DNA from 3 places in the Xenorhabdus sp. PB62.4 genome. Region 3 is predicted to be linked to each of the others. Evidence: predicted binding sites of a transcription regulator. Region 3 holds the regulator's gene; each other region holds the start of a gene.

Region 1 (8,037 bases), on a different contig from region 3:
GATTTTTTATACCAATGCGTTTAATAAAAAATGAGACTACCCACCTGTTTACCTATATTAGAAAATATTTCTATCCTTACCATGAAATATAGTTATCAGTTGATAACCATCTGTTATTTTTTAAATTTTATTGATGGATTTACTGTGTATAAACCAATAATCATTTAGTTAGATATGTTTTATTCATACTATCTATGTATGCCGTACGAGTTATCCTTGAGGCAATATGGGATGTTTGGGAAATTGTTCTTCTTCCATCTGGAACCATTAATGTTACTACCAAGCCACTGGCTACCTGACCATTCTGAATATCTCCAATACCATCCTGGCTGGTCAGTATAGCCGTGGTTTGACCATTTTTTACCGTATTGTCAGACTTAATTTCCCACTCCTGTCCACCGTTATAGGTTCCGAGAGGAAGATCAGTATTCCATTTAGCGCCGGGTATATATCCATCAGGTAGTTTTTTGTTTGATTGCCACCTTTCTGAACAATCGTTGCGGTATAGGTATAATGATTTTGATTATCTCCTATCAGAGGGAGGATTTTTGGAATCAAAATCTGACATAAAGCTTATTATCTCAAAAGAATTCGTTGGCTTTTTAAAATCTACTGGCTTTTCAGCCAGAACGGGTTTGTCGTCTCCAATAGAGAGTGAAACCAACACGCCATTGTATTCCTTAGTACTGCTCAATATGGCCGTTAATTCCCCATTAGGGCCAGTTGTCGTACCTTGCGGTTGCAGGTTGAGCCCATCATGTTTCTGAGGTTGTTTTATCTTCCACTGTATCTGGGGAATTGGCTGACCCCTCACAAGGCCTTTGCGATCCTTAATAATAGCCGTGTAGGTATAGGGGCCCTCGCCTGCCGCTGAAGCCTGGTCAGGAGTGACCTTAATATTCCCGTCAATATAGTAACTTAGGGGGCATCAGGATCAATAAAGCTAACTTCGCGCAGTGCATGAACAGGTATATGCTCTCCAATGGCGAGTGAAACCCACACATCTGTTACAGAAACCGTACTCGTCAAGGTGGCTTTCAATTTTCCTTCTCCATCCGTTCTGACATCGCCATTTTGTGCATGCAACTTGACCCCTTTAAAAACACCTTCGCTATCGTTAGACCATTCCACATTAGGAATTATCGTGTTTCTCAAAGGATTTTTATTGCTATCCAGAACAACCGCAGTGTATTTGTACTGGGCTTTAGGATCCCTCGGATTTTGTGTCCCATGAGGAGGATCAACTTCAACTATTTCCACATGATAATTTGCAGGCTTGTCATTAAAACTGACTTGTCCCACCAATTGCTGAGGTTGCCCATCCATTTGCAGGTAAACTTTGACATCTTTTTGTATCTTAGAACTGGTTAAGACAAGTTTGTGCTTGAACTGCCCATTTTCATCAACTTCAATAGAGGTTGGATTTCCCCAATCAATAAATTGCAGTCCCGAATTTGAACCTATTGGAGGGTCTGTTATCCACTTAACATCATTAATTGTGACATTTTTTATTGGAGCACCGTTTTCCGTATCAAAGGTAATGACCGGATTAAAAGTATATCCGTCCTCTTTATTACCCGTATCTGGTAATGGTCCTGTTGGAGTGAAGTTGGCTTCTTCCCGCTTTTTCACCATAAAGGGCCGGACGATCACATTCATCTGAACCGGCGCTAATTTTCGGTTATTTTCCAATTCAGCAATGGCAGAAATTTGATAATTGTTGTTTTGATTAGAGGAATACCTAGGGAGTGTGATCTGAATAGATTCCCCGGCTTTAGTGGGAATCAGCCCACCATTTTCTTTAAATCCTTCGCTTACATCCCAATGAATATGTTTGACAGCGGGATTAGAAGATAACGTTGCCGTAATATTTTTATATTCCTGGCTATATCCGATGAGTGTTTCAGGTAAGGACAGTTGTGAGTCTGACATTTTCTGATGATCAAGAACAATATTATTATTTCTTTCTACCAAATCATAACGGCTTCCCGCCAATGTGCGCATTGAAGCTACATTTTCTGGTGATAATTGCACATCAAGAGGGACGCCCAGTTTATAGTTCAAATTTGCTAAAAATTGCGTTTCTGTATGACCACTTTCCCCTTGTTTATAATCCACTCCCATTGTTACAAGTGGGATCGGGGTATAATTCAAGCCAACTTTCGCAAGAACAGGGTTTTTCTGTTTAGTATCACGGTTGAATAAAGCAACGTTATCACCAAAATATTGTTCATAAGACAGTTTAGCCCCCAGATTAGGGTAAGTGGGAAGGAAAAACTCTCCGTTAATATCATAACCATTAGCAGGGCGTTCATAGTGGTCTTTGACATTCCGCGATTTCTGCCAGTCACTCAGGCGATAGTAAGTATTAGCGGAGAGTTTAATGTAATCACTCCAAATTTCTCCTCCCAACCCCAAACGCTGATTTTTTCCGGTAATGTCATGATCGTAAAAAGTGTTTAGTCCATACATCCAGTTCTGATAAAAATAACGTCCCCCTAACCCTGCATTAATTGTATTGCGGCTATCTTTGTGACGATAACCTAACTGAGAGAAAAACAACCAGTCTGTTTTGTTGTCATAAAGCGGTATTAATAGATCGAGAGAGTTATTTTCCAGACTTCCTTTTTTATCCAATCCAAAGTTAATTCTGGCGCTACCAAACTGTGATAGCCATTTTTGAGCTTCGGAAGATACGGTGTTATTAAATTTACCCAAGGCATAGGATTTCGCCTGTTCTGCTAATTCTGAAGGAGACGATGATAGAATGTTACCTGTCGTTTGGATATTGCGGGTAATGGCATCTGGGATATCATTACCTTTCTTCAAGCTATCATCTCTATTGATATTTGAATCAAGTAAATATTTACTTGATTCATTAGCTCGAAGATCCATACTATTTTTTTGTTCAGTTTCTTGCTTGTATGTTACCCCAGTTACTGTATTAACATCTGCAAAGGCGTTTATGAGCAAAGATGGTAATAATAAGGCATATAGAGGAACAAAAAAACGAATAATGTTAATTATATATGGATACATATATAAACACCTCAGAATATTTTAGCTAGAGACGATTTATTTTACTTGCTTCACACCGGAATAATCCCCCTTTCTTATATAGCACATAAAAATTAACTTTTAGTAATTAATAATATCTATCAGTTGATAGATGAAAATTATCGCATAATTTCACCACTTAATTCAGCAAGCGCTCTCTCATATTATTACAATAAAAACAGAAGATTATAACAACCATGATAAATTTACTTAACAAGTAAAATGTTTAATAATTATGTGTAAATTTCACTTAATCATGAATAATATCATAAGCATATTGTCATTATTACTAATACCCAAATGAATCAATAAAGCTGTATAAATTAGGTGATTAAAATCCAAATAGGCATCGCATCACTGCTTATTTTATTATTCATTGTAACCACCTGATTAACAATCATATTTTTACATTTTCCACTCGTGACATGATTAACAACAAAAATAAAAGCATCTAAAAAAAAGTGATAGCTTATTTTCATTAGTCGGCCGATATTTTTTTATTTATATTGAAGTCTCTCATTTCAGGATTTTTATTTATAATTATTAATAACATAAGGATTGAATTATCATGAGCGCAATTCCTAAGCTTGCAGCCCCTATTTTACCTCAATCCAATAATGGGGTTTTAGATAAATCTACATTACAAGGGCAGGATATCAAAGTCATTATACCAATAGTCCCACCATCTGATTTCGAAATAGGAGATACGATTACTGTTTATTTTACTCACGGTAGCAATTCCATTACTTCTAGCTTACCAGTAAACAGTATTCCTGATAAAAATTTCGAAATTGATTTTCCTGAAAACATAGTTCCATCACAGGATTATGACGTCACTTATACCGTTGACGATTCTTCTGACAACACGGCTTACTCGAACAGTTACTCCGTAAAAGTTATCGACGGCACATCAACACAACCCCCCGTAAAACCATCAACCGACGTTCCCTTTTTTGTCATAGGTGCCCGCTCTACCCTTTACAGCACGGCTAATGCCCTCTATGGGCCACAACGCCTGACCGCCTGGGATAAGGACAATAAGCCAGCGGAGGTATACTGGGCATATGTCGGTAAAACAAAAACCGACACATCCTGGCAGAAAATACCTTCACACCATTTCTATGATGTCGCTCCCCATTTACCACTAATCGCATCTTTAGGAACCCATAAGGTCACACTAAACCCTCTCAACATTTTCGGTAATGGGGGTATATCCGATAGCCTTTATTCCACCCAACCCACTTCCCCTAGAAATGAAGCACTACCTTTCGGTCTTCCGGAATATTTCTCCTCTAGTTTTGCTGCATTGCTCGATAACAAAGGGTTGGTAACCTGGGGGAATATGAATTCTCGTAATCTGGGTCTTGTCGCCAGCAATGTGAAGAAAGTTGCAGCCTCCGGGATCGGTTATGTGGCTCTGGGTGAGGATGGCAGCCTGTCATTTTGGGGAGTACCAAACGATATAGGTTTATCCGTACCTTCCGGTAATGATTACGTTGATGTCGGTATAGGGAGCACATGCCTTATCGCTCTGAGATCTAACGGGTATTACGCTGTCTCAGGATTTAATGAAGGAGTAGGGGTAACAAACTATCTGGGAGCTACCGATAGTGTTCTTCTTTTCGGAAATGACACCGGTGTCTTTGGTTTTAATACTGACACTGCGGAAGCTACCTGGTGGGTTAGCAGTTATGCCGGAGGGCAACCCTACTGGCCCCTTAATTCACAGGGCAGTAATTACGTACATCCCCGTGCCATTGTCCCCGCAAATAACGGTGCGATTTTTATCGGCCAAAATGGCAGTGCGGAATTTTGGCCGCCTCCACTTGTTCCCGCAAGAATGCCGGCAGGAAACAGGGGCCCATTAGTCGCTAATAATGTTATACAAGCGGTCTATTCCATTGATTGGTCCGGCTTTGGAACAGGAGCTGCTTGTCTGGATAATTCGGAGCAAATCTATCTTGATTCTTCAGGGATTATTAGTACTGGTGTCGCAGATATGTCAGGCAATAGGCAAACGCTCATTTTAAGGTATAACGATGGTAGCGTTGACGCATTCGGTAAAGATCACAGAATAGTGCCTCCAGAACTACGAAGTAAAAATAATGTCGTTCAGGTCACATGTACATCTCAAGCCTATGCCGCATTGCATCAGGATGGCACAGTCACCGTTTGGGGTGACCCTAATTATGGCGGTGCTATTGATTATTCAGTCAGTTCCCAACTGTATAATGTAAGGGCTATCTACGCCACAGGGAAAGCGTTTGCGGCTCTAACATCAGATAATAGAGTTGTTACTTGGGGAGAGAATATCGGCGGCGGAAATAGTGATTCTGTACAAGGTCTTCTTAATGGGAATATTAGTTATTACGCCTAATAAAACATAAGCCTAATAACACAAGGTGGATACGATAATAATCGCTTCATTCTGAAATAACAGGCGCAATCAAGATGTTTAAAAACAGAAAAATCAGGTTGCGCCTGACTCAACATCTCATATTCACCATTATAGTGCACTCTCATGCTTGCTTATCCCTAATTTAGTGCAATCATATCTAAAAAGTGCTGTTTATCTGTTCACATTTCACCACCAAAAAATTTATTCATTGATATTAAGCACTTTTGAAAAGTTGGCACGCTTTTCGCATTCTTTTTTTGCAATAGAAATTGCAAGATAAGACTGCATTCCTTGCATCGTTTTATCCAGCCGACGTAAACCAGGAGAGCTTAGTATGTCCGTTGAACATGTTTTGTCCATGATTGAAGAACATCAGGTGAAGTTTATTGACTTACGTTTTACTGATACTAAAGGTAAAGAACAACACATCACCATTCCTGCCCACCAAGTTGATGAGGATTTCTTTGAAGATGGCAAAATGTTTGATGGTTCATCTATTGGTGGCTGGAAAGGCATCAATGAATCCGACATGGTGTTAATGCCGGATCCAAGTACGGCAATGCTTGACCCATTCTTTAATGATGCCACCCTCATTCTGCGCTGCGATATTCTGGAACCCGGCACCATGCAAGGTTATGACCGCGACCCTCGCTCTATTGCAAAACGCGCGGAAGATTTCTTACGTGCAAGCGATATTGCAGATACGGTGTTATTTGGGCCAGAACCCGAATTTTTCCTGTTCGATGATATCCGTTTTGGTAGTTCCATCTCTGGTTCTTATTACCATATTGATGATACCGAAGCAGCATGGAACAGCGGTACACATTATGAAGCCGGTAACAAAGGCCATCGTCCCGGCATTAAAGGGGGTTATTTCCCTGTTCCACCAGTCGATTCTTCCCAAGATCTGCGTTCAGCTATGTGTCTGACAATGGAAAAAATGGGGCTGGTGGTTGAAGCTCACCACCATGAAGTTGCGACGGCCGGACAAAACGAAGTTGCCACCCGCTTTAATACGATGACCAAAAAAGCGGATGAGACTCAGATTTATAAGTATGTGGTACATAATGTGGCCCATAAATTTGGCAAGACCGCAACATTTATGCCAAAACCGCTGGTGGGAGATAACGGCTCTGGTATGCACTGCCATATGTCGCTGTCCAAAAATGGCACCAATCTGTTTGCTGGTGACAAATACGGTGGTTTGTCCGAGATGGCCCTGTACTATATCGGCGGTATCATCAAACATGCCCGCGCATTGAATGCCTTTACCAACCCGACAACCAACTCGTACAAGCGTCTGGTGCCCGGTTTTGAAGCCCCGGTCATGCTGGCTTATTCTGCCCGCAACCGTTCTGCTTCTATCCGTATTCCGGTTGTGTCCAGTACTAAAGCCCGCCGTATTGAAGTGCGTTTCCCTGATCCTGCGGCTAACCCTTATCTGGCCTTCTCTGCCCTGTTGATGGCAGGTCTGGACGGTATCATCAACAAAATTCATCCGGGTGATGCGATGGATAAGAACTTGTATGACCTGCCAGCAGAAGAAGCGCAGGAGATCCCAACGGTGGCCTCTTCTCTGGAAGAAGCTCTGGCTGCTCTGGATGCAGACCGCGAATTCCTGACACGCGCCGGTGTTTTCACTGATGATTCAATTGATGCTTATATCAACTTATTGAATGGTGAAATTGAACGCGTTCGCATGACTCCACATCCTCTGGAGTTTGAACTGTATTACAGCGTGTAATGCTTTATAGCGTGCTTGATGGCATGGCTGTTGTTCCTTTTTTGTTGCCGTGAAACTTTTGGCCCGTCTTAGGATGGGCCCTTTTACATACTGATCAGAGGAACTCATTGAGTTATGCTGAAATAAGCTACAATGCACCAAAAACGTGCAGAGATTGAATGACAATGGCTGATTTACCCAAAGCAGAACAAATTCTCGACTCACTGATAAACAGCGTATTGGTGCTGGATAATGATTTGATTATCCACTATGCCAATCATTCCGCTATGCAGCTTTTGGCACAAAGTACACGTAAATTATTTGGTACGCCGCTTCCCATTCTGTTTAGCTATATTTCTCTGGATACAGAATTGATGCGTGCCAGTTTGATCAACGGACATGGTTTTACCGATAACGAAGTCATTCTGGTGATCAACAATCACTCTCATGTGATGTCGCTCAGTGCCCAACCAATTTCCGAACAGTTTATCCTGCTGGAACTGGCGCCTATGGATAGTCAACGCCGTTTAAGTCAAGAGCAGATTCAACAAGCACAGCAGGCGGCTGCGCGGGAATTGGTTCGGGGGCTGGCACATGAAATAAAAAATCCCCTTGGAGGACTGCGGGGAGCAGCACAATTACTTGCCAAGGCGTTACCCGATCCTGCCTTGCGGGAATATACCCAAGTGATTATTGAACAAGCCGACAGGCTACGCGGCCTTGTTGATCGCTTATTGGGGCCACAGCATCCGGGTGCTCAAACCAGTCAGAGTATCCATCATGTCGTCGAGCGCGTTTATCAATTGGTTGCGCTGGAAATGCCCTCCAATGTCACGCTGATCAAAGATTATGATCCCAG
Region 2 (8,037 bases), on a different contig from region 3:
AAGCATCGGCCAGAACCATGCCTTGGCACAGCAGGCGTTTGGCGGGCTCATCAGAATTAACCAGGCCAGCATCGCGCATCAACTTGTGGAAGAAGCGGAAGTACATCAGGTGCATGATAGCGTGTTCAATACCACCGATGTATTGATCCACTGGCAACCAGTAGTTGGCCGCAGCCGGGTCTAACATGCCTTTGTCATGATCCGGGCAGGTATAACGTGCGTAATACCATGAAGATTCCATGAAGGTATCAAAGGTATCCGTCTCAAGCAGAGCAGATTGACCGTTGATGGTCGTTTTTGCCCATTCTGGATCAGCCTTGAGTGGGCTGGTGATGCCATCCATCACAACATCTTCCGGCAGGATCACTGGCAACTGATCTTCAGGAACAGGAACAACGGTTCCATCTTCCAGTGTTGCCATTGGAATTGGAGCACCCCAGTAACGCTGGCGGGAAACACCCCAGTCGCGCAGGCGGTAATTGACCTTACGCTGGCCGGCGCCCATTGCAACCAGTTTGTCTGCAATGGCATTGAAACCTGCTTCATTATTCAGCCCGCTGAATTCACCGGAATTGACCAGTGCATTTTTGTCTGTAGCGGCTGCGTCCTGAATATTGGGTTCGTTGCCGTCGTTATCCAGAATAACGACTTTCATTGGCAGGTTGTACTTAGTAGCAAACTCCCAATCACGTTGATCATGAGCAGGAACTGCCATAACAGCGCCAGTGCCGTATTCCATCAGGACAAAGTTAGCGATCCAAATAGCTATTTTTTCATTGGTCAATGGATGAACAACGAACATGCCTGTTGGCATGCCTTTTTTCTCCATGGTTGCCATATCTGCTTCGGCAACTTTGGTATTACGGCATTCGTTGATGAATTCTGTCAGTGCCGGATTATTTTCCGCCGCTTGTTTTGCCAGAGGATGACCTGCTGCGACAGCAACATAGGTTGCACCCATGAAAGTATCTGGGCGAGTAGTATAAACGGTGAGTTTTTCTTGGCTATCAGCAACATTAAAAGTGATTTCGACACCTTCAGAACGACCAATCCAGTTACGCTGCATAGTCTTGACCTGTTCAGGCCAATCTTCCAATTTATCCAGATCGTTCAGCAACTCTTCCGCATAATCAGTGATCTTAATGAACCATTGTGGGATCTCTTTGCGTTCTACTTGGGTATCACAACGCCAGCAGCAGCCATCAATAACTTGCTCATTAGCCAGAACGGTCAGGTCATGTGGACACCAGTTAACAGCGGAGGTTTTTTTGTATACCAAACCTTTTTCGTACAACTTAGTAAAGAACCACTGTTCCCAGCGATAGTATTCTGGTACACAGGTTGTTACTTCACGATCCCAGTCATAACCAAAACCCAGTGTTTTCAACTGGCTTTTCATGTATTCGATGTTGGAATAAGTCCATGGAGCAGGGGAGGTGTTATTTTTAACCGCAGCCCCTTCAGCCGGCAGGCCGAAAGCATCCCAACCGATTGGTTGCAACACATTTTTACCTAGCATGCGTTGATAGCGGGAAATAACATCACCAATGGTGTAGTTACGGACATGGCCCATGTGTAGTCGACCAGAAGGGTAAGGTAGCATAGACAGGCAATAGTATTTTTCTTTGCTGTTGTCTTCTGTCACTTTGAACGTTTGCTTCTCTTGCCAATGAAGCTGGACTTGTTGTTCTATGTCTTCTGGACGATATTGTTCTTGCATGGCACCGATAATCCTATGGTGAGTAATAAAGCTACGCCGTTAGCGTGCTTGTTGTTATGAAACATAGTTGTTTATGAAATCTAAGACGCCATAGCATAGCTGATAAGGGATAGGCGCAACAACTCTTGTTAAAGGTGGAATGTGGAAAATTACTTATTTTTGATGGAATTTAAGGCCAGCGGATAGTGTTGCCATCCGCCGGCAAAGAAAAATCAGTGTAAAATTTTTGCCAGAAAATCGCGGGCACGCTCCGATTTCGGGTTGGCAAAGAAATCTTCTTTCTTACTGTCTTCGACAATTTTGCCCTCATCCATGAAAATAACGCGGTGCGCTACTTTTTTGGCAAATCCCATCTCATGGGTTACCACCATCATAGTCATGCCCTCTTTTGCCAATTCAACCATGACATCCAGCACCTCATTTATCATTTCGGGATCGAGTGCAGAAGTTGGCTCATCAAACAGCATCGCAATAGGGTCCATGCAGAGGGCACGGGCGATGGCAACCCGCTGTTGCTGACCACCAGAAAGTTGTGCGGGGAATTTATTAGCATGACTGGCTAATCCAACTCGTTCCAGTAATTTTAATGCTTTTTCAGTCGCCGCTTTCTTATCGCGTTTTAGTACCTTAACTTGGGCCAGTGTCAGGTTTTCAATGATAGAGAGATGTGGAAACAGCTCAAAATGTTGGAATACCATTCCCACTTTGGAACGTAACTGTGCCAGATTGGTGCTCTTATCATTGACTTTTGTTTCATTTACCAGAATTTCACCCTGCTGGACTGGTTCAAGGCCATTGACCGTTTTTATCAGCGTGGATTTACCGGAACCAGAAGGCCCACAGACCACGACTACTTCGCCTTTTTTGACTTCAGTCGAGCAGTCAGTAAGAACCTGAAATTGGCCATACCACTTGGATACATTTTTCAGGGAAATCATCAAACAGTCCTTTTCTTCAAATAGTTAACCAGCATAGAAGCGGCAAAACTAATCACAAAATAAACAAAGCCGGCAAACAGAACCATTTCAATCTGAGTGCCGTCGCGCTCACCAATATTCGCTGCTGTACGGAAAAAATCAGCCAGACTCAGAACATATACCAGAGACGTATCTTGGAATAATACAATGCCTTGCGTTAGCAATAGTGGAATCATTGCCCGGAATGCTTGCGGCAGGATGATCAGACGCATGCTTTGCATGTGGGTCATACCCAGTGCCAGCGCAGCAGAGGATTGCCCACGGGAAATACTCTGAATACCTGCCCGAATGATTTCGGAATAGTAAGCGGCCTCAAATAGCGAGAAAGCTACCATTGCGGAAATTAAACGGATATCGGTTTTTGGTGATATACCTAGAACATTTTGTAATAAGTTAGGCACAATCAGATAGAACCAGAGTAATACCATCACCAGCGGAACTGAGCGAAAGAGATTAACATAAAGAGTGGCAAACCAATTCAATATCTTAATGGATGAGAGACGCATCATTGCCAAAATGGTTCCCCAGACAATTCCAATGATAATGGCTACTACGGTGATTTTGGCCGTTATCATCAATCCATTCAGGAGAAAGGGCAGGCTAGGAATAATTGAACTCCAATCGAACTGATACATTTATTTACCTTCCTCCCATATTGCCTGGCAAACGTACTTTTTTCTCAAGTATGGTCATGGCAAGCATAATCACGAGATTGATAGCCACATAAGCCAAAGTGATCGCTGTAAATGATTCATAGGCGTGTGCTGAGTAATCCAGCAATTTCCCGGCTTGTGCAGCCATATCAACCAGCCCGATAGTAGAAGCAATGGCTGAGTTCTTCACCAGATTGAGCATTTCTGAAGTCATTGGAGGAATGATCACCCGATAGGCGTTTGGCAGCAGAACATAACGATAGGTTTGTGGCAGGGTTAATCCCATTGCCAACCCTGCGGCTTTTTGCCCTCTGGGGAGTGACTCAATTGCGGCACGAACCTGTTCACATACACGGGCGGCAGTGAATAATCCCAAGCAAATGACAGAAGAAATAAAAAATTGAATATTAGGATCCAGTTCCATTTTGAACCAATCGCTTACGCTTTTGGGCAGGAATTCTGGCACTACCAAATACCACGTAAAAAACTGGACAATAAGGGGTACATTGCGAAACAGTTCAACGTAACACGCGCCAAGCCCGGAAAGAAATTTATTCGGGACAGTTCGGAGAATACCAAACAAAGACCCGACAACAAGTGCAATAAGCCAAGCGCAGATGGAAAGTGCGATGGTGACTTGAAACCCGGAAATTAGCCACCCCAAATAGGTGGTATTACCAAAAGGGGCAGCTTGTAAAAAGATGCCCCAATTCCAATCAACAGACATAACCGTTCTCCCTGAAATGGGGTTGGCAGTAATACTTAAAAACGATCTAAAAAAATGAGGTAGGGAACGACTACCTCAGACCCGTCGTGCCAATAAAATCAGGATTTTTTAGTTCCTTAATTAGTTCAACACCTTATCGTTTGGTGACTTAAACAAAGCTCTCATTTCATCTGACATGGAGAAGTTCATGTTCAGGTTTTTGGGTGGAATTGGCTCTTTGAACCAGCGATCAAACATTTTTTCTGCCTCACCGGAGGTCTGTACTTTAACAATGACGTCATCAATCAATTTCTTGAATTGAGGATCATCTTTGCGCAGCATACAGCCATAGGCTTCTTCTGATTGCGCCTTGCCAACAATGATCCATTGATCCGGTTTCTTCGCTTTTGCACGTTCGCCCGCGAGCAAAGCATCGTCCATCATAAAAGCAACGGCACGGCCTGATTCCAGAGTGCGGAATGAATCGCCATGGTCTTTGGCACTGATGATGCGCATTTTCATTTGCTTCTCATCATTGAGTTTATTCAACAAAATTTCAGAGGTTGTGCCAGAAGTCACGACAACATTTTTTCCTGCCAGATCATCAAACCCTTTGATGCCAGAATCTTTTTTAGTCAACAGGCGAGTACCGACGGCAAAGATAGTGTTGGAGAATGCTGCTTGCTTCTGTCGCTCATAATTGTTAGTTGTAGACCCACATTCAAAATCGAATGTTCCGTTTTGTAACAGGGGAATGCGGTTCTGGGAGGTAATCGGGATCAGCTTGACCTGTAGGTTAGGCATATCCAGTTTTTTCTTAACAGCATCGACGATCAAATTGGAATAATCTTGAGAATAACCAACGACGTTTTGCTGATTATCGTAGTAAGAGAATGGGACAGAAGATTCTCTGTGTCCAACCACGATAATACCATTATCTTTGATTTTTTTCAGTGTACCAGTCAATTCCTCAGCATGAGCAGCCCCAACCGCGCTAAGTAACATCATAGTTAACATCAACTTACGCATATACAGCTCCTATATCTGGCTATTTTTCGTGAAATTACACTTTCTTACAGATGATTCTGTTTTTACCTAGATGAATAAAATTGTTTGTAGAAACGATTTTCCGAATTGTTTTGTTTATATGCTGTAAAAAAATAATTCATAATGTTACTTTTTTGAAACTACAATGTTTTCATTTCGCGACCTGCCTCGCACTATAAATAAACAATTTCATTTATGCGTGGTTAGAAAGTGAATAATATCGAATACTGTTCACACTTTGAACTATTTGGCGCAATATTCTGTTTATGTGTTATAAAGCTGGTTATATATGTTGTAAATTTGCGTTACATCGGTGATAAAAGCGAGGGTTAAGAGGGGTTACTGAAGTTGTCTGTGGAGTGAGATAAAAATTATAAAATCAGGGCATATTTTATGCCCTGATTCTTAATTAATAACATCTTATCATTTATGAGAAATTACGTTTTTTCATAAAAGCAAAAATGAAAAACAGTGCACTGATTCCCCATATCGGCCAATTTCCGAAGCGAAAATAAGGCGTTACTCCTGTTGCGGGTGTAACTTTGGCCTCTAATACCTGCCGGGTAAATTGTGGGATTTCAGCTTGAATTGAGCCATTTGGGCTGATCACTGCTGTAACACCATTATTTGTTCCTCTTAACAGAGGGCGAGCCAGTTCAAGGGCGCGCATCCGAGCCATCTGGAAGTGTTGCCACGGGCCAATGGAACGCCCAAACCAGGCATCATTAGAAACGGTGAGCAAAAATTCTGTGTCAGGCTTGAAGTTATCACGTACCTGTTCACCCAAAATAATTTCATAGCAGATAGCAGCAGTAATATTGTGCCCTGCAACGGAAAGCTGTGGCTGAGTGTAATCACCACGGCTAAAAGAAGACATTGGCAAATTGAAGAAGGGGGCCAATGGGCGCAATACTGATTCCAACGGGACAAATTCACCAAATGGTACAAGGTGATGTTTGTCGTAACGAGTAGGAGCTGGGTATTGGTAAGGTGTTTTATCACCCAATACGATAATGCTGTTGTAAAATTTATAACCTTCCAGCGTGGGTCGGGCATCAACAATACCGGTAATTAAGCTGGTATTGTGTTCCCTCAGTGAGGTATCCAGTTCGGTCAGAAAATCCCTTTGGTTGTACTCAGTATCTGGGATAGCAGATTCAGGCCAAATGATGATAGGCGCCTTGCCAATGAAAGGGCGGCTATTATCCAGATAAATATCCAACGTTTTCCCAAGAGCAGCAGGATCCCACTTTATAGCTTGGGGAATATTGCCTTGAACCAATGCGATATTAGTGGCTTTTTCAGGTTGCAGGGTATACCACTGATAATGTCTCATTGGCCATGGCAGTAGCAGCAAGATAATGGCAATGATGGCCGATGATAGCTTTTTATGAACAGTAGCAAAAACCAGTAACCCGCTAATCATCATAAGCAGGAAGGTAATGCCTTCCACACCCAGAATAGGCGCAACGGCTTTCATTGGGCCATCAATTTGACTGTAGCCGAATTGTAACCAAGGAAACCCGGTTAATACCCAGCCACGTAAGAATTCTGTTAATTGCCAAAGCGCAGGGCTGGCAATAACCAGCCTGATGCCACCGGAAGTTGGAAAAAACCGGTTCAGTAAGCCGGCAAATAATGCAGGATAAAGGGCAAGATAGGCTGATAGCAGGAGTACCAAAAAAATATTGATGGCGGTTGGCATGCCTCCAAAATCGGCAATACTGACATAAACCCAATTTGCACCGCTGCCAAATAAGCCAAATCCCCAACATAAACCAATAAAGAAAGCCTGACGGCTGGTTCTGTTTAAGGTGAGAATTTGCAGGCCGAAAAGAGAAATGAGAGCAGCAGGCCAGAAATCAAAAGGTGAAAAAGCCAGTGTTCCACTGGCTCCGAAAAGAAGTGCCAGCACAGCACGTAGCCGCTGGCAGTTCATTAATGAGGCTTTGTTCATCCAGATCCTATTATTGTTTATCAAGGCTAGGAACTTCAGCATCATCCGGTATTTTTACATGAACCTGAATGATCTTACGGCTATCAGACATTGCTACTTTGAAAAGATAGCCACTAATGACAATAGATTCTCCACGGGAAGGCAGATGCCCGAATGCCTGCATAACTAGCCCGCCAATGGTATCAACCTCTTCATCGCTGAAATTGGTACCGAAAACCTCGTTAAAATCTTCAATTTGAGTCAATGCCCGAACTGAATAGGAGTGTCGGCTTAACGCACGAATATCGTTATCTTCATCATCATCGTATTCGTCTTCTATTTCACCAACAATCAGTTCAAGAATATCTTCAATTGTGACCAGACCAGAAACACCGCCAAATTCATCGATCACAATCGCCATATGATAACGTTGAGAACGGAATTCTTTCAGCAGACGGTCAACACGTTTACTTTCCGGTACAACAACAGCTTGACGAAGCACTTTATCAATGCTGAAAGGCTCTGTATTCGAACGCATGAATGGCAGTAAATCTTTCGCCATTAATATGCCTTCAATGTGATCCTTGTCTTCACTGATGACAGGAAAGCGTGAATGGGCCGAATCGATAATAACATCCAGACATTCGTCCAGAGATTGATTGCGTTTTAAGGTAACGATCTGTGAGCGTGGGATCATAATATCCCGCACACGTTGGTCAGCAATATCCATTACCCCTTCGAGCATCTCTCGGGTATCGGGATCGATCAGGTCGTTCTGCTCTGAATCACGGATCAGTTCAACCAAATCATCACGGTTTTTCGGCTCACCGTGAAAAAGCTGATTAAGAAGCGCAAAGAAGCCTTTCTTAGGGCCAGGGCTATCGTTACTTGAAGGATGGTCGTCGCTCATGGCGTTTTAATGAAAATTCCCCATTAATAAATCGTAGAATGTAATGTTTAACATAAAAATGTCGGTCATGGTTATTCTTTTTCCATGA
Region 3 (8,037 bases):
CCAGTCATTGGGCGCAGTTTGGGATCCCAGTGAGGGTTTGGCAGGAAACGCACATCGAAAACATAGTCTGCGTCGATCGGGATGCCATGTTTGAAACCAAAAGATTCAAATACCATGGTAAGTTCACGTTCCCGTTTACCCAGTAAACGTGTCCTGAGCATTTCTGCCAGTTCATGGACAGACATTTCAGAGGTATCGATGATCAAATCGGCACGAGAGCGCAGAGGTTCCAGCAGATCACTTTCTTGGTCAATTGCACTTTCCAGTGACAGATTTTTGCTTGATAGCGGATGTAAACGACGCGTGTCACTGTAGCGACGGATCAGAGTATTGCGATCCGCATCAAGAAACAGCAATTGTGGTGAAAAACTGTCCGGTAATTGCGTGAGAGCTTCTTCGAAGACTTCTGGTGATTCCGGCATGTTTCTGACATCAATGCTAACCGCTGCTGAAATATCGCGTTCAGCCAGCGTGTTTGCCAGTTCTGGCAGCAACACGACCGGTAGGTTATCCACACAATAGAAGCCCATATCTTCCAACGCACGCAGGGCAACGGACTTTCCGGAACCTGAACGACCGCTGACTATCATCAGCACCATGAGGCGACTCCCCTATATGTTTATAATTGTAATCGCTGTTTATTCAGTAATGATTTTGTATAGCTCTTCGTCACTCTGTGCTGAGCGCAGACGACGGCAGAGTGTTTTATCTGCAAGGCGCTTTGCAATCAATGATAGTGAGTGTAAATGAGTTTGACACTGATCCGATGGCACCAATAAAGCGAACAATAGGTCAACAGGTTGATTATCTATGGCATCAAAGGTGATGGGTTGTTCCAGATGCAAAAATACGCCAACGGCATTTTTAGAGCATTCTTTGTCCAATTTGCCATGGGGAATTGCAATCCCATTGCCAATGCCAGTTGTTCCCACTTTCTCGCGGGAAAGAATGGCTTCGAATACAGCATATTCTGGTAATCCAAGCTGTTTTGATGCCAGCTCACTGATAATTTCTAAGGCACGCTTTTTACTCGAACACGGTACGTTGTTACGTGTGCATTCGGGCGAAAGCACTGAGCTTAGTGGTAAATCTGTTTCGTTGTTCATTTCTTTATTCACTTAGGGCCTTGTTATACCGGATACCTAATTGGGGCATCCGGTATTGATGCACTGTTTATACCCGTCGTCTTTCAAGTTGCCGCTTTGTTGGCTGCATCTTGGAATCCATTGGGTATATAGATAGAACAGCAATAATTGTATGACGGCCCCGTTGCCTGAAAGCTGTTAATGTTGTCTCAATTTACTTTTGTGTTTGGTCAATTGACGCGCTAGCTTATCTGCCAGTGCATCAATTGCCGCATACATGTCTTCATGCTCTGAGGTTGCATGCAACTCACCTCCATTAACATGTACTGTGGCTTCGGCAATCTTCTGCACCTTTTCCACTCGGAGGGTGACCTGAATGAGGTTAATCTTATCGAAATATTGATCCAGCTTGCCGCATTTGGTGTTTACAATGTTGCGCAGTGCATCTGTGATTTCAATATTGTGGCCTGTAACATTGAGTTGCATAGTGTTTTCCTTCTCTGTGTTGTTCAAACCAGCTTTTTGCGTTGGTTTGAAGGCGGGATGGATAACGACTCTCTATATTTTGCGACAGTTCGCCGCGCCACTTGAATGCCTTGTTCAGCCAGTATACTGGTTAATTTACTGTCACTCAGAGGCTTGGCCGGGTTTTCTGCCGCGACCAGTTTTTTCACCAGAGCACGTATTGCGGTAGAAGAAGCTTCGCCCCCGCTATCGGTGTTGACGTGACTGGAGAAAAAATATTTAAGTTCAAAAATTCCTCGTGGGCTATACAGATATTTCTGTGTCGTCACACGGGAAATGGTGGATTCATGCATGTCAACCTGGTAGGCGATATCAGCCAGTACCAGCGGTTTCATGTGTTCCTCACCATATTCAAAAAAGTCTTGTTGCCGTTCGACAATACTGCTTGCGACTTTCAATAATGTCTCATTGCGACTTTCGAGGCTTTTTATCAGCCACTTGGCCTCTTGCAAGTTATTGCGAATGAATAGGCTATCACGCTCATTGTGGGCCCGTTGCCCCAGTGCTGCGTAATGTTGGTTGATGCGCAGACGGGGGATGCTATCGGTATTTAGCCTGACTTGCCAGCTTTCATTTTCTTTCTGCACCAATACATCAGGAATAACATACTCGGATTCACCGGTGTTGACTGCCAGTCCCGGTTTCGGCTCCAGAGATTGAATGATATCAATTGCCTCTTTTAGGGTGCTCTCTTTTAATTTGCTCTGACGTAATAAATTACGGAAATCCCGGTTGCCAAGCAATTCAAGGTAGTTGCTGACAACAAGTTTGGCGTCGTTTAAGTGAGGCGTCTCTGACGGCAGCATTGAAAGTTGGATAAGCAGGCATTCACGTAAATCACGGGCAGCAACGCCAATGGGATCAAAATGCTGTATGCGCTTGAGAACGGTTTCAACCTCTTCCAGAGTGAGTTCATCATCACCCATGCCGGTAAGAATTTCGTCAGTTGGGACGGTCAGGTAACCAGTATCATCAATCGCATCAATAATCGAAGTGGCAATGGCGGAATCCGTTTCGGTAAACGGCGTCAAATCTGCCTGCCACATCAGATAATCTTGCAGTGTCTGGGTGGTTTCTCCCTGATACATGGGAAAATCATCCGCATTGTAGTCACTGCTGGTCCCTGAAGGCGTGCCAGCGGAGTAAATCTCATCCCAACTGGTATCCAATGGCAGCTCTTCAGGCATATTTTTCTGTTCAAGTGCTTCGCGGGTATCCATCGCTGCTGTTTCAAAATCAGCGTCAGGAAGCTCTTGGCTATCCACTTCCTGATGCAGATCATCTTGTTCAAGCAGCGGGTTGGTTTCCAACGCTTGCTGGATCTCTTGCTGAAGTTCAAGCGTAGAAAGTTGCAACAAACGGATAGCTTGCTGGAGCTGGGGCGTCATCGCCAATTGTTGACTGAGCCTGAGTTGCAAACTTTGCTTCATAGCGTTACTACTTTCTCCTTAAATCTAGCTTGAATGATTCCCTGCATTGCGTCTGACTGACAGAAGAATGAGGATTAAAGGCGGAAGCCTTCACCCAGATAGACGCGTTTGACCTGTTCGTTACTCAGGATTTCATCAGGTGTTCCGTGGGCAATCAAGTTGCCTTGACTAACGATATAAGCCCGCTCGCAAACATCCAGTGTTTCACGGACATTATGATCGGTAATCAGGACACCCAGACCGCAATCCCGCAGGTGTTGAATGATCTTTTTAATATCCAGTACGGAAATTGGGTCAACACCCGCGAAAGGCTCATCCAATAGGATGAATTTGGGATTGGCGGCCAGCGCTCGGGCAATTTCTACACGGCGACGTTCGCCACCAGAAAGTGATTGCCCAAGGTTATCACTCAGATGAGCGATGTGAAATTCTTCCATCAACTCTTTTGCGCGCGCTTTTCGTTGTTCTTGGTTTAAGTCTTTGCGGATCTCAAGGACAGCCATCAAATTGTCTAATACGCTCAGACGACGAAAAATAGAGGGCTCTTGCGGTAAATAGCCTATCCCACGACGGGCGCGTTCATGTAACGGCATCAGGCTGATGTCTTCTTCATCAATCGTAATGGTGCCGGTATCACGTGGAACAATGCCGACTACCATGTAGAAAGTGGTGGTTTTACCTGCGCCATTGGGGCCAAGTAAGCCAACAATTTCCCCTGAATTCACTTTTAGGCTGACGTTTTCAACGACCTTACGGCCTTTATAGGCCTTAGCCAGATTTTCTGCGTTTAGTATTGCCATATGCCGTTATTTACTCTTTTTTTGAAGTTCAGTTTTTTGAACATCAGTTTTTTGAACATCAGCACCCGGGCCTTTTTCCTGTAGCTGAGCAGGTAACAGGACGGTGGTAACACGTTTACCTTTATCACTAAAGGCTTCCATTTGTTGTGTTGGTACCAGATAGGTGATTTTATCGCCCTTGATATTACTGTCCAGTTGTTCAAGATAGGCATTACCTGTCAGGGTAACCAGCTCATTGTCCATCTCATAGCGCATCTTTGAGGCATGCCCCTTGATGGGCTTACCGTCATCCTGCAATTGGTAGAAAGTCGCTGGGTTGCCGAAGGCTTCAATGACCGTCTTATTCGAATCCCCTTCTGGACGGGTGACAACGACTTTATCTGCATGAATATCGATCGAGCCTTGTTTGACAACAACGCTGTCCGTAAATGTGGCAACGTTACCCGTTAAATCCAGCGACTGTCTCGCTGAGTCAATGGTAATAGGCTTTTTCGTATCATCTTTCAAGGCCAGTACAGGCAGGCTCGCTGCAAAAAGCGTACTGGCAATAACGGTATTACGGATTAGGTTGTTCATGTGGAATCTCATAACGAGTGGTCACCTTTTCAATCAATTCAGCAGTTTTGTTTCGCAGATTGCCGCGCATTTTCATGCCAACAGACTTTATATCAATGCCAATAAGGGTGGCTTGGTCATCAGATGCGACATCTTGGGTTGTGAGATTGACGGTCGCATTGTCTGTTGTGATCCGTTGCAGTTGTGACGCATCGGACAGGCTATCCACTTGGACATCCCCATACAGGTAGAGCATTTTATCATTGGTTAGTTTGGCTTGGTTGGAACGTACTGTCCATGTAGGGATTGGGGTTCCAGGGATGCTATTCGGATCAAATGTTGTCAATACGGGCTTGGTAAACCAAGTCAGTTTCGTTTCCGCATAGTTTTTAACATCGTCGGAGACCAGTTTGTAAACCAACTTTCCTTCTGGATCGTAGACGAAAGTAATGGCTTTTTGGGTTTGATAAGTGGGATGACCGTCATCCACAATGGCGGATGATGTATCATCATTTACATTAGATAAATTCCAGCCAATCAACGCAAGCGCGATCAATATCAGTATTGCAATCAGCCAGGATTGAATTTTGCTCATTCTTTTTTCAATTTTAGTTTATATGGATAATCCTTTGGCGCCTTCCAGCTTATTTTGAGCGAAGAGCACCAAATCACAAAGTTCCCTGACTGCACCACGACCACCCGCAATCCGGGTCACGTAATCTGCCTTCGGCAACAGCAGTGGATGGGCATCAGCAACCGCAGCAGATAATCCAACCTGTGCCATGACGGGCCAGTCAATAAGGTCGTCACCAATATAGGCAACTTGATCTGGCTGTAACGCTAGTTTATCCAACAGTTCTTGATACGCCAAAAGCTTATCGTTTTGGCCTTGGTAAAGATGTGTAATGCCTAATGTTTTTGCGCGATCTTCCAGCAATTTTGCCTTGCGGCCGGTAATAATCGCAACTTCAATGCCCGAAGTGATTAAACAACGGATGCCATAACCATCACGAACATTAAATGCTTTCAGCTCTTCCCCTTGGTTCCCCATGTAGATCAGCCCATCAGACATGACGCCATCAACATCACAAATCAGAAGACGAATTTTACTGGCTTTTTCGATAATATTTTTGTTAACCGGACCATAGCAGGTGTCCAGAGACTCTTTTTGATTCATTAAGGGATTCTCTTAAGGTTTATACTATTTATACGACTCCGGCCTGTAAAAGGTCGTGCATATGTAATACACCAAGCAATTTGTCTCCTTCTGTAACCAACAGGGACGTAATGTGGCGTGATTGCATCAGATTTAGCGCATCAACGGCCAGGGCATTGGGTTTGATGCGGATGCCTCCGGAAGTCATCACATCAGAGATTTTCGCATGGTTTAAATCGATTCCCATATCGAAAACCCGGCGTAAATCGCCATCAGTAAAAATTCCGTTGATCTGCATGTCTGCATCGCAAATAACTGTCATACCTAGCTTTTTGCGTGTGATTTCCACCAAAGCTTCACGCAATGTTGCTGTACGCGGAACACGGGGAATGTCATCACCTGTGGTCATTAAATCACTCGCCAGTAACAGAAGTTTGCGTCCCAGTGCGCCACCCGGGTGGGAAAGTGCAAAATCTTCGGCAGTAAAACCACGGGCTTGTAAGAGGGCAACGGCCAAAGCATCTCCCATGACAAGCGTGGCTGTCGTGCTGGTGGTTGGTGCAAGTCCCAACGGGCAGGCTTCTTGTGGCGTTTTAATACATAAATGGACATCAGCGGCTTTTCCCATGCTACTGATATAGTTATTTGTCATGCAGATTAGCGGAACTTTTTGTCGCTTGAGAACAGGAATCAACGCCAGAATTTCATTTGATTCACCTGAATTGGAAATTGCCAGAACGATATCTTTTGATGTTACCATACCAAGATCGCCGTGGCTGGCCTCGCCGGGATGGACAAAGAAAGAAGGCGTGCCGGTACTGGCAAATGTTGCAGCGATTTTCCGCCCAATGTGGCCGGATTTGCCCATTCCCATGACAATGACTTTTCCCTCACAACCAAACATCAATTCACAGGCCTGACTGAAATCGTCATTGATATATTGTTCCAGACCAGCCAGTCCGTCGAGTTCGATGTGTAATACTTTCTTACCTGCTTGCTGAAAATCGATCTTAGGCATTTCTATTTCCCACTCTTTTCCCATTCAATCGGCAATTAATGAGTACCGTAATAATTAGAAACAAAAAGTACGACAAAATAAGTGATAAAACAGCTCAATAACAAGATGCCGTTCAATCGGTTCAATCGGTGCTTTCTTCCCAGACAGAATACCGTGAATAGTATACTGGCTGCCATCATGACCCAAAAGTCCCGGGAAAAAGCTTCGGGTGAAATAACACTGGGGGAAAGTATGGCGGGAATACCCAAAACGAGGGTGATATTGAATACATTAGAGCCAATAATACTTCCCATTGCCATATCATTCTCACCTTTTATGGCTGCGGCAATCGTAGTGGCGAGTTCAGGCAGGCTGGTTCCCACGGCAAGGATGGTCAGTCCGATGACCAGTTCACTCACTCCATAAATGCGCGCAATGACGGTTGCGTTGTCAATCACCATACGGGTAGAAATAGGGAGAATAATCAAACCCAAAACAACCCAAAGCAGGGCAATGCCTTTGTTGCCTTCGACAGGTAATTCCGCATTTCGTTCCTGAGTATAACTATCCATGCCATCAGACTGGGATAATGAGGTCATTTTGATCATCAGGGCGATGAAGAAAAGGGCTGAAAGCAACAAAAGGATACCATCCAGACGGCTTAGGTAACTGTTAGATAACAGATATCCGGCAAATGCAGTGATCACCAGCATCAGTGGCACTTCCTGGCGCAGGATATTGGATTTCACTGTGATTGGCCTGATGAACGCCGCAGCACCTGTAATCAGCAGCAGGTTAGTAATATTGGAACCAATGGCATTGCCCACGGCCATGTCCGGCAGCCCGTCTAAAATTGCTGTAATAGACACCATGAGTTCTGGCAGTGAGGTTCCGATTCCTATAATGATCAGACCAATAATAAATGGAGGGATCTTCATGGCACGGGCAAAAACCGCAGCACCATAAACCAATCTATCGGAAGCATATACTAGTAAAATCAACCCGGTAATGAGCAGTACAATAGTCAGAAACATGGGGGCGCCTTAAATAAGATTTATTCCGAGCATAATGCTAATAATGGTTGATTTCTAAACATGAAATGTTTATTCAGCTAGACTTATACATTCTGACGGCCAAGAGATAAAAAGTAAAATTTGTCACCATTTTGCTAACGCAAACTGGGCAATTTTTTTGTAGTATGCGTCATGGATTATTTAAATAAAGTAATGAAGACAGTTCTATTAACGGTTAGGGGCTATCAACAATGAGTCAACAAACAGCAAATCTAATTGAGATCTGCGGTATGTATTTCACCCGAGGTCAACGCCCGATTTTTGCTGATATTAATCTGACCGTCCCGAAAGGAAAAATTACCGCCATCATGGGGCCTTCCGGTATAGGAAAAACCACTTTGTTGCGTCTGATTGGAGGGCAAATTCGCCCTGAACGCGGCGAAATCTGGTTTGATGGCGATAATATTCCAGCGTTG

Evidence for each region. The regulator sigma-54, encoded in region 3, starts transcription at its own class of promoters, with help from an activator protein. The targets are predictions, from matches to a motif close to GTTGGCACANNTTTCGCTNT.
Region 1: the regulator sigma-54 is predicted to act here: its motif matches at 5,687-5,706, upstream of glnA (glutamate--ammonia ligase).
Region 2: the regulator sigma-54 is predicted to act here: its motif matches at 5,321-5,340, upstream of Xenpb_RS03105 (amino acid ABC transporter substrate-binding protein).

What each region holds. Positions count from the first base shown of each region.
Region 1 is NZ_NKHR01000009.1:12,183-20,219, forward strand. Features, by position in the region: gene Xenpb_RS09755 (inverse autotransporter beta domain-containing protein) at 919-2,829, opposite strand; gene Xenpb_RS09760 (RCC1 domain-containing protein) at 3,626-5,434, shown strand; gene glnA (glutamate--ammonia ligase) at 5,790-7,199, shown strand; gene glnL (nitrogen regulation protein NR(II)) at 7,358-8,037, shown strand, end outside.
Region 2 is NZ_NKHR01000002.1:295,439-303,475, reverse strand. Features, by position in the region: gene leuS (leucine--tRNA ligase) at 1-1,720, opposite strand, end outside; gene Xenpb_RS03120 (amino acid ABC transporter ATP-binding protein) at 1,933-2,658, opposite strand; gene gltK (glutamate/aspartate ABC transporter permease GltK) at 2,658-3,332, opposite strand; gene Xenpb_RS03110 (amino acid ABC transporter permease) at 3,337-4,077, opposite strand; gene Xenpb_RS03105 (amino acid ABC transporter substrate-binding protein) at 4,198-5,091, opposite strand; gene lnt (apolipoprotein N-acyltransferase) at 5,531-7,060, opposite strand; gene corC (CNNM family magnesium/cobalt transport protein CorC) at 7,071-7,949, opposite strand; gene ybeY (rRNA maturation RNase YbeY) at 8,021-8,037, opposite strand, start outside.
Region 3 is NZ_NKHR01000005.1:126,897-134,933, reverse strand. Features, by position in the region: gene rapZ (RNase adapter RapZ) at 1-599, opposite strand, end outside; gene ptsN (PTS IIA-like nitrogen regulatory protein PtsN) at 639-1,106, opposite strand; gene hpf (ribosome hibernation promoting factor) at 1,284-1,571, opposite strand; gene rpoN (RNA polymerase factor sigma-54) at 1,595-3,040, opposite strand; gene lptB (LPS export ABC transporter ATP-binding protein) at 3,115-3,840, opposite strand; gene lptA (lipopolysaccharide ABC transporter substrate-binding protein LptA) at 3,847-4,416, opposite strand; gene lptC (LPS export ABC transporter periplasmic protein LptC) at 4,397-4,990, opposite strand; gene kdsC (3-deoxy-manno-octulosonate-8-phosphatase KdsC) at 5,009-5,572, opposite strand; gene kdsD (arabinose-5-phosphate isomerase KdsD) at 5,601-6,569, opposite strand; gene Xenpb_RS06725 (calcium/sodium antiporter) at 6,605-7,582, opposite strand; gene mlaF (phospholipid ABC transporter ATP-binding protein MlaF) at 7,813-8,037, shown strand, end outside.